Regions from separate parts of the Streptomyces sp. NPDC007875 genome, predicted to be linked through region 1. Evidence: riboswitches for the same ligand, from Rfam matches in the RefSeq annotation. Region 1 holds a riboswitch; each other region holds the start of a gene.

Region 1 (3,249 bases):
AGCATCGCCGTGCCCCACCAGGCGATCATCGCGGCGCCGATGCCCGAGGTGATGTGGTCGTAGGCGGGGGCGATATCGGTGGTGAGGGGGCCCAGGGTGTAGAAGGGGGCCTCCTCGCAGATCTCCTGCTGGAGGTCGACGTTCTCCTTGATCTTGTGCATCGGGACATGGCCCGGGCCCTCGATCATCGTCTGGACGCCGTGTTCCTTGGCGATACGGTTGAGCTCGCCGAGCGTGCGCAACTCCGCGAACTGCGCCTCGTCGTTGGCGTCGGCGATCGACCCCGGGCGCAGTCCGTCGCCCAGTGAGTACGTGACGTCATACGCCGCGAGGATCTCGCACAGCTCCTCGAAGTGCGTGTAGAGGAAGGACTCCTGGTGGTGGGCGAGGCACCATGCCGCCATGATGGAGCCGCCGCGGGAGACGATGCCGGTCTTGCGGCGGGCGGTCAGCGGGACGTACGGCAGCCGGACGCCGGCGTGGACGGTCATGTAGTCGACGCCCTGCTCGGCCTGTTCGATGACCGTGTCCTTGTAGATCTCCCAGGTCAGCTCCTCGGCCCTGCCGTCGACCTTCTCCAGCGCCTGATAGAGCGGCACGGTGCCGATGGGGACCGGGGAGTTGCGCAGCACCCACTCGCGGGTGGTGTGGATGTTGCGGCCGGTCGAGAGGTCCATGACCGTGTCGGCGCCCCAGCGGGTCGCCCAGGTCATCTTCTCGACCTCCTCCTCGATCGAGGAGGTGACGGCGGAGTTGCCGATATTGGCGTTGACCTTCACCAGGAACCGCTTGCCGATGATCATCGGCTCGATCTCCGGGTGGTTGACATTGGCCGGGAGGACGGCGCGGCCCGCCGCGATCTCCTCCCGGACCACCTCGGGGGAGACGTTCTCGCGGATCGCCACGTACTCCATCTCCGCCGTGATCTCGCCCCGCCGCGCATACGCGAGTTGGGTCACGGGGACGCCCGCGCGGCCGCGCCGCGGCTGGCGTGGGCGGCCGGGGAAGACCGCGTCGAGGTTGCGCAGCCCCCCGCGGGGCGAGGTGTGCTTGATCCCGTCGTCCTCGGGGCGGACGGGACGGCCCGCGTACTCCTCCGTGTCGCCGCGGGCGACGATCCAGTTCTGCCGCAGCGGCGCAAGGCCACGGCGGACATCCGTCTCGATGGTGGGGTCGGTGTACGGGCCGGAGGTGTCGTACAGCGTCACGTCCTGGCCGTTGGTGAGGTGCACTCGGCGGACCGGGACGTGAAGGTCCGGGCGCGAACCCGCGACATATCCCTTATGCCAGCCGAATTCGGCGTTCTCGGCGCGCGATGGTGCATCCTGCTGAGTCATGAGACCCACTCCCTACGCCGGCATTACCCGGTAACAGGTTCAGCGGTCGGCGCAGCTGTCAGCGTCAGCGCCCTCTCAGCCCGGTGCTCCGAGCTCCCGCGATTGCAAAGGTTCGTGCCCACGCTAACGGTTTATCCACAGTGCTGAACAGGGGGCCCACTCCTCTTGCGATGATGCGACCGTGACCGCCATCCAGCAGGACCACCCGCCCGAGCAGCCCCGCCCCTCCGATCAGGCGCACGACCAGGGCCATGGCCATTCCCACGGCCACTCCCACGGTCATGGCCCCGCCGCTCCCGTCTCCGCCCGCCTCCGCAAGATCATCGCGGCGGTGCTCATCCCCTTCGCCGTCGCCGTCGTCGCCGGTCTGATCGTGCTCTGGCCGGGCGGCACGCCCGACCACAAGGCGAGCGGCCGCAGCGGTCTCGGCTTCGACCAGCAGACGGTCGCCGGACGGGTGGTGAAGGTCGAGGAGGTGAGCTGCGCCGACGTCAACGCCCAGCCGCAGGCGCCCACCGAGCCCGGCCAGGACAGCGCCGCCCAGAACGGCACCCCCGGGCAGGGCGGGAAGAAGAGCGTCTGCGAGAAGGCCACCATCGAGGTCACCTCGGGCAAGGACAAAGGCCGCACCTTCCCCGAAATCGTCCAGCCCAACGCCTCACGTCAGTTCAGCGCCGGGCAGGAACTGAAGCTGGCGTACGCCCCCAAGGCGCCCAAGGACCTGCAGTACTCCGTGTCCGACGTCGACCGGTCGATGCCGATGGCGCTGCTGGCGGGGCTGTTCGCGCTCGCCGTCGTGGTGGTGGGGCGGCTGCGCGGGGTGTTCGCCCTGGTAGCGCTGGCGATCAGCTTCGGGGTGCTGACGCTGTTCATCCTCCCGGCGATACTCCAGGGTTCCAATCCGCTGGTGGTCGCGGTCGTCGGGGGCAGCGCGATCATGCTTCTCGCGCTCTATATGTGCCATGGGCTGACGGCCCGTACATCGGTCGCCGTGCTCGGCACACTGGTGTCACTGCTGCTGATCGGGGTGCTGGGCTCGCTGTTCATCGCCTGGGCGAGCCTGACCGGGAACACGGACGACCAGACCGGGCTGGTGCACGGCCTCTATCCGAACATCGAGATACGCGGGCTGCTGCTCGCGGGCGTGATCATCGGCTCGCTGGGCGTGCTGGACGATGTGACGGTCACCCAGACCTCGGCGGTGTGGGAGCTGAGGGCCGCGGACCCGACCACGTCCCGGCGCAGGCTCTACGGGGCGGCGATGCGGATCGGGCGGGACCACATCGCCTCCGTCGTGAACACGCTGGTGCTGGCGTACGCGGGCGCGTCGCTTCCGCTGCTGCTGCTGTTCTCCATCGCGGACAGCGGTGTGGGCACGGTCGCCACGAGCGAGATCGTCGCGGAGGAGATCGTACGGACGCTGGTGGGCAGCATCGGGCTCGTCGCCTCGGTGCCGGTGACCACGGCGCTGGCCGTGCTCGTGGTCTCCGCGGACCGCACCCAGGCGGTGGACGGCGGCCCGGAGCGAGGGGCCGACGCGGGCGGCACCCAGGAAGCCCGGACCGGCCGGGGCGGACGCGGGCGGCGGCGCCGACCCAAGACGCGCTGAGCGGCCGGGCGACAGCGCGCCGAGCCGCCGGGTGGAGGCACGACGAGCCGTTGTGCGACGAGAACCTCAGCCCCCCGGGCACGCCGCCCGGCCGGCTCGGTCATCCGGCCGGTTCGGTGATGGCGGACGGTTCGGCCGCGGCACACCGGTCCTCGGCCCGCCGCCGCGTATCCGGCCCTCAGCCCGCGTACCGGTCCTCGGCCAGGATGCGGTGGAGTTCGGCGTCGAGATCGCCGGCCGGATCGCAGGCCGCCGGCTCCTGGCCGAAAGGCACCACCCGGTCCGTCCGATCGAGGAAGGCCA
Region 2 (3,249 bases), on a different contig from region 1:
AGCAGCCGCGTGCCGTAGCGGGCGGACGGGAAGGAGGCGCAGTCGCCGACCGCGTAGACGTCCGGCGCTGAGGTGCGCAGCCGGTCGTCGGCGGCGACGGAGCGGTCCTCGGCCAGCTCCACGCCCGAGCCCGCCAGCCAGTCCGTGGCCGGCCGGGCCCCGATCCCGACGACCACCGCGCCCGCCCGCAGCCGGGTGCCGTCGCCGAGCAGCAGCCCGCTCTCGTCCACGGAGGCCACCCGGGCGCCGGTCACCAGCCGGGCGCCGTAGTCTTCGTACCAGGCCGCCATGGGGGCCGCGACCTCGGCCGGGAGGGCGCCCGCCAGCGGCCGGTCCGCGGCCTCGACGACGGTCACGGCGCAGCCCGCCTCGCGCGCCGCCGTGGCGAACTCCGCACCGATCCAGCCCGCCCCCACGACCGCGATCTCGCGCTGCCGGGCGAGCACCGGGCGCAGCCGCACCGCGTCGTCCAGGGTGCGCAGCAGATGGACGCCGGGCACGCCCTCGCCGCCCGGCAGCGGGACCGGCTCGGCGCCGGTGGCGATCACCAGGACGTCATACGGAAGCTGCCCGGTCGCGGTCTCGACGAGCCGCTTGTCCGTGCGGAGCCCGGTGACCTGGACGCCGAGCCGCAGCGCGACGCCGAGCCCGGCGAAGTCCACGTCGAGCGTCGATCCCTCGGCCTTACCGAGCAGCACGGCCTTGGACAGCGGCGGCCGGTCGTAGGGCTGGTGGGTCTCCGCGCCCAGCAGGACGATCTCCCCCGTCCAGCCCTGTTCGCGCAGCGCGACGGCGGTCTGCACCCCCGCCATGCCCGCTCCGACGATCACCACCCGCTGTTCGCCGCCGCCGCTCGAGGACGGCTTCGTCGTCGTCTCATCGCTCACACGATCACTGTATTGCGGCTGGTGGGGCGGACCGCAGAGGGCGAGGGGAGATCTCGGGCACAGAGGGGAGGGGTGGGTGGGGGTGATTTCCGGCCCGCCTTGGCCCCGTGGGGGCTGGTGGGGCCCGGTGGGGGTGCGCTCGGCTCCCGGCGGGGTGCGGCTCGGCTCCCGGCGGGGTGCGGCTCGGCCCTCGCCCTGAGTCCTGCTCGGCCCCGCGCTGGGCCTGCTCGGCTGCCGCTGGGGCTTCGAGCGAGACCTGGGGTGGCGGTCGGACAGCGGATGCGGGCCTGTGGGCGCCTACGGCGGGTGGTCCCCCACCCCGCCCCTTCCCGGAACGAAGGAGCTCCGCCCCCTCGACCCCCGCCGGGGCTCCGCCCCGGACCCCGCTCCTCAAACGCCGGAGGGGCTGGAGTTGCCGGAAGCGCCGGGAGCTGAGTTGAGGCGTCGGAGGGGCTGGGGTGGGGTGCCGGTGGGGTTCGGGGGAACGCGGTGCGGGCTTGTTGTGTGGGGGGTGACCGGTCTTTCGGGGGGTTCGGGGCTCGTACTAGGGTGGCGGGGCAGAGCACTCGCGGGAGCCCGGACGTACCGGGCTGAGAGGGAGGCTGAAACGGCCTCCGACCGTACGAACCTGATCCGGGTCATGCCGGCGAAGGGAGGGGCAGCGTGTCCACGCACGCACCAGGTCACGACGATGGACCACACACCTCAGGGCTTGGCGGTGAGCCGCCCGACGGGCGCTACGACGCCCTCGTCATCGGCGGCGGCATCATCGGCCTGGTCACGGCCTGGCGGGCGGCCCAGCGGGGGCTGCGCACCGCCCTCGCCGACCCGGCACCCGGCGGCGGAGCCGCCTGGGTGGCGGCGGGGATGCTGGCTGCCGTCACCGAGCTTCATTACGGCGAGCAGACCCTGCTCGGCCTCAACTTGGCCTCCGCGCGCCGCTATCCGGACTTCGTGGCCGAGCTGGAGGAGGCGAGCGGACAGGACGTGGGACACCGTGCGTGCGGCACGCTCGCCGTGGCGTTCGACGCCGACGACCGCGCCCATCTGCGCGAGCTCCACACGTTCCAGCAGGGGCTCGGGCTGGAGTCCGAATGGCTGACGGGGCGTGAATGCCGCCGCCTGGAACCGATGCTCGCGCCGGGCGTCCACGGCGGGCTGCGCGTCTCCGGCGACAACCAGGTCGACCCGCGGCGGCTGACGGCGGCGCTGCTCACCGCGTGCGAGCGGGCCGGGGTCGCCTTCCACCGCGCCCGCGCGGAGCGGCTGCTGCTGGACGGCGACCGCGCCACCGGGATCGAGCTGACCGGGGGCACGCACCTGGCCGCCGAGCGGACCGTCCTGGCCGCCGGCAGCCTCAGCGGACGGCTCGCGGGCGTCCCCGACGGCGTCCTGCCGCCCGTACGACCCGTCAAGGGGCAGGTGCTGCGGCTGTCGGTGCCCGAGCGGTACGCGCCGTTCCTCTCCCGGACCGTACGGGCCGTGGTGCGCGGCGGGCCGGTCTACCTGGTACCGCGCGAGAACGGCGAGCTGGTCATCGGCGCCACCAGCGAGGAGCTGGGCTGGGACACCACGGTCACCGCGGGCGGGGTGTACGAACTGCTGCGGGACGCCCATGAGGTGGTGCCCGGCATCACCGAACTGCCGCTGGTGGAGACCTGCGCCGGGCTGCGCCCCGGCTCCCCCGACAACGCCCCGATGCTCGGCCCGACCGCGCTGCCGGGGCTGCTGCTGGCCACCGGCCACCACCGCAACGGCGTCCTGCTCACCCCGATCACCGGCGATGTCATGGCCGAGGCACTGACGAGCGGAGAACTCCCGCCGGAGGCCCGGCCGTTCACCCCACGGCGCTTCGCGGCCCCCTCGGACGGCGGGGCAGCCCCGACCGTCCCCGCCGCCGCCCCCGCAGCCGCGCCCACCCCAGCACAGGAGCAGCACCCATGACCGTCTCCGTCAACGGCGAGCCCCGCGAGGTCCCGGACGGGACCACCCTCGACCGGCTTGTCGCGACCCTCACCCAGGCGCCCTCCGGCGTCGCCGCCGCCGTCAACGAGACGGTCGTCCCACGCACCCAATGGCCCGCGACCCCGCTCGGCGACGGTGATCGCGTCGAGGTCCTCACCGCGGTCCAAGGAGGCTGATCCACCCATGGCTCCCACCCCGACCACCACGACCACCACGCCCGTCACCACCGCCGCGAACACCCCGAACGCCCCGGGCCGGGAGCCCCTCGCCGCCCCCGACCCGCTCACCATCGCCGGGACCGACTTCGGCTCCCGTCTGATCATGGGCACCGGCGGCGCTCCCAGCCTGGACATCCTGGAGCGCTCGCTGCTGGCCTCCGGCACCGAGTTGACGACCG
Region 3 (3,249 bases), on a different contig from region 1:
CATCCGGGTCCCCCTGGTGCCGCTCGCCGTCGGCGGGGTCGCAATGATCGTCGCCGGCTATGTGCGCGGTGCCCAGGGCGCGGTGGTGGCGGTGGCGCTCACGGCGCTCGCGGTGCTGGTCTGGCGGATGACCGAGCCGCCCGACAACTATCTCAGGGATGTCACCGCGGGCGTCTTCGCCGCCTTCTACGTGCCGTTCCTGGCCACCTTCGTGGCACTCATGCTCGACACCGAGGACGGCCCGTGGCGGGTCCTCACCTTCCTGCTGCTGACCGTGGTCAGCGACACGGGGGCGTACGCGGTGGGCTGGCGCTTCGGCAAGCATCCGCTGGCGCCGCGGATCAGCCCCGGCAAGACCCGCGAGGGGCTGCTGGGCGCGGTGACCTTCGCGATGGTCGCGGGCGCGCTGTGCATGCAGTACCTCATCGACGACGGCGTTTGGTGGCAGGGCCTGCTGCTCGGCCTCGCCGTCGCGGTCAGCGCGACCCTGGGCGACCTCGGCGAGTCCATGATCAAGCGGGACCTCGGCATCAAGGACATGGGCAAGCTGCTGCCCGGCCATGGCGGGATCATGGACCGGCTCGACTCGCTGCTGCCCACCGCGCCGGTGGTGTGGCTGCTGCTGGTGATCTTCGTGGGCGGCGGCTGACGACGCCGGCCCACAGGCCCCGCGCCACACATGGCGCGGGGCCCTTCGTACGTCTGCGACACTGGGTGAACCATGCCTAAGCCCGGAGAACTCACCTTCGTCGCGCCGCGTGGGGCCAAGAAGCCCCCGCGGCATCTTGCCGACCTCACACCCGCCGAGCGCCGGGAGGCCGTCGCCGCCCTCGGGGAGAAGCCCTTCCGGGCCAGTCAGGTGTCGCGTCACTACTTCGCGCGCTACGTCGACGACCCCGCACAGTGGAGCGACATACCGGCCGCCGCGCGCGAGAAGCTGGCCGCCGGGCTGCTGCCGGAGCTGATGAGCGTGGTGCGCCACATCAGCTGCGACGACGACACCACGCGCAAGACCTTGTGGCGGCTCTTCGACGGCACGCTCGTGGAGTCCGTTCTGATGCGCTACCCGGACCGGGTGACCATGTGCATCAGCTCACAGGCGGGCTGCGGGATGAACTGCCCGTTCTGCGCCACCGGCCAGGCGGGCCTGGACCGCAATCTGTCCACCGCCGAGATCGTGCACCAGATCGTCGACGGGATGCGGGCCCTCCGCGACGGTGAGATCCCCGGTGGGCCGGCCCGGCTGTCCAACATCGTCTTCATGGGCATGGGCGAGCCGCTGGCCAACTACAACCGCGTCGTCGGCGCCATCCGCCGGCTCACCGACCCCGAGCCCGACGGCCTCGGCCTTTCGCAGCGCGGGATCACCGTCTCGACCGTCGGCCTCGTGCCGGCGATGCTGCGCTTCGCCGACGAGGGGTTCAAGTGCCGGCTCGCGGTGTCGCTGCACGCGCCCGACGACGAGCTGCGCGACACCCTCGTGCCGGTCAACACCCGCTGGAAGGTGCGCGAAGTCCTGGACGCCGCGTGGGAGTACGCGGAGAAGTCCGGCCGCCGGGTCTCCATCGAGTACGCGCTGATCAAGGACATCAACGACCAGGCGTGGCGCGCCGATCTGCTCGGCCGGCTGCTCAAGGGCCGCCGGGTGCATGTGAACCTCATTCCGCTGAACCCGACGCCCGGCTCCAAGTGGACGGCGTCCCGGCCCGAGGACGAGAAGGCGTTCGTGGCAGCCCTGGAGGCCCACGGGGTGCCGGTGACCGTCCGGGACACCCGTGGCCAGGAGATCGACGGGGCCTGCGGGCAGCTGGCGGCTTCGGAGCGCTGACGACCGGCTGATACGGTGCCTGAGCATCGTTGCATCATGTGATCGTCGTAAAAGTGAACATCCGCACAAATGAACATTCCGACAGGGGAGCGCTCAGAGCGCTGAGAGTGCGGCACGGCCGCAGACCCTCGGACCTGATCCGGGTCATACCGGCGTAGGGAGTCAGCATCATCATGAACAGCCAGCTTCGGCGTGCCATCTCAGCCGCCCTCCTCGGCTCACTGGCCTTGGGCGCGCTCGTCGGCTGCGGCGAGGAGTCCAAGAGCGGCGCGGACTCCAAGACGGTCACCCTGGTCACGCACGACTCGTTCGCGGCATCCAAGGCGGTCCTCAAGGAGTTCACCAAGGAGACCGGCTACAAGGTGCGGGTGCAGGCCGGGGGCGACGCGGGAGCCGCCGTCAACCAGGCGATCCTGTCCAAGGGCCATCCCCAGGGCGATGTGTTCTTCGGCGTCGACAACACCCTGCTGTCCCGGGCGCTCGACAACGACCTGTTCACCCCTTACACGGCGAAGGGCCTGGACAAGGTCCCGGCGGCCCTTCAGCTCGACCGGGCCGAGCACCGCGTCACCCCCGTCGACTTCGGCGACATCTGCGTCAATTATGACCGTAAGTACTTCGCCGACAAGAAGCTGGCGCCGCCTCGGACGCTGGAGGATCTGACCAAGCCCGCCTACAAGAACCTCCTCGTCACAGAGAACGCGGCCACCTCGTCCCCCGGTCTCGGCTTCCTCCTCGCCACGGCCGCCAAGTACGGCGACGACGGCTGGAAGGGCTACTGGAAGAAGCTGCGGGCCAACGGCGTCGAGGTTGTCGACGGCTGGGAGCAGGCGTATTACGACCGGTTCTCCGGCTCGGCCGGCGGCGGCAAGGGCGACCGGCCGCTCGTCGTCTCCTACGCCTCGAGCCCGCCCGCCGAGGTGGCCGACGCCAAGGCCAAGCCCGCCAAGGCCCCCACCGGGGTGGCGACGGGCACCTGCTTCCGGCAGGTGGAGTTCGCCGGGCTGCTGAACGGCGCGGGCAACACCAAGGGCGGCAAGGCGCTACTGGACTTCCTGCTGAGCAAGCGGTTCCAGGAGGACGTCCCGCTGAACATGTACGTCAACCCGGCGCGCGAGGACGCCAAGTTGCCGGAGCTGTTCACCCGGTACGGGGCCAGGATCGCCGACTCGGCCACCCTGGCACCGCAGAAGATCGCCAAGAACCGTGAGCCGTGGGTCAAGACATGGTCCTCGCTGGTCCTGTAGAGCCCCGCGAGAACCGTAAGACGGCCGACGGCCACCGTAAGGCCGACAGGGCAGACGGCGGCGGCCGTCGCGCGCTCGCCCTCCGGCTCGCCCTGATGGCGGTGCCGCTCGCCTTCTTCGCGGTCTTCTTCGCCTATCCCGTAGCGGCCATCGTCACCCGGGGGCTGCGCGTCG

Evidence for each region. Region 1 has a riboswitch for thiamine pyrophosphate ahead of thiC (phosphomethylpyrimidine synthase ThiC). Riboswitches for the same ligand answer to the same signal wherever they lie in the genome.
Region 2: it holds a riboswitch for thiamine pyrophosphate, as region 1 does, so the genes downstream of both, thiO (glycine oxidase ThiO) here and thiC (phosphomethylpyrimidine synthase ThiC) in region 1, are expected to answer to the same signal.
Region 3: it holds a riboswitch for thiamine pyrophosphate, as region 1 does, so the genes downstream of both, ACFYOY_RS00195 (thiamine ABC transporter substrate-binding protein) here and thiC (phosphomethylpyrimidine synthase ThiC) in region 1, are expected to answer to the same signal.

The regions. Positions count from the first base shown of each region.
Region 1 is NZ_JBIADZ010000002.1:299,032-302,280, forward strand. It holds gene thiC (phosphomethylpyrimidine synthase ThiC) at 1-1,337, opposite strand, end outside; TPP riboswitch at 1,330-1,447, opposite strand; gene ACFYOY_RS05080 (YibE/F family protein) at 1,519-2,946, shown strand; gene ACFYOY_RS05085 (SsgA family sporulation/cell division regulator) at 3,125-3,249, opposite strand, start outside.
Region 2 is NZ_JBIADZ010000004.1:338,435-341,683, forward strand. It holds gene ACFYOY_RS10855 (FAD-dependent oxidoreductase) at 1-887, opposite strand, end outside; TPP riboswitch at 1,446-1,559, shown strand; gene thiO (glycine oxidase ThiO) at 1,641-2,831, shown strand; gene thiS (sulfur carrier protein ThiS) at 2,828-3,028, shown strand; gene ACFYOY_RS10870 (thiazole synthase) at 3,036-3,249, shown strand, end outside.
Region 3 is NZ_JBIADZ010000001.1:51,587-54,835, reverse strand. It holds gene ACFYOY_RS00205 (phosphatidate cytidylyltransferase) at 1-649, shown strand, start outside; gene rlmN (23S rRNA (adenine(2503)-C(2))-methyltransferase RlmN) at 722-1,828, shown strand; TPP riboswitch at 1,902-2,006, shown strand; gene ACFYOY_RS00195 (thiamine ABC transporter substrate-binding protein) at 2,002-3,075, shown strand; gene ACFYOY_RS00190 (iron ABC transporter permease) at 3,171-3,249, shown strand, end outside.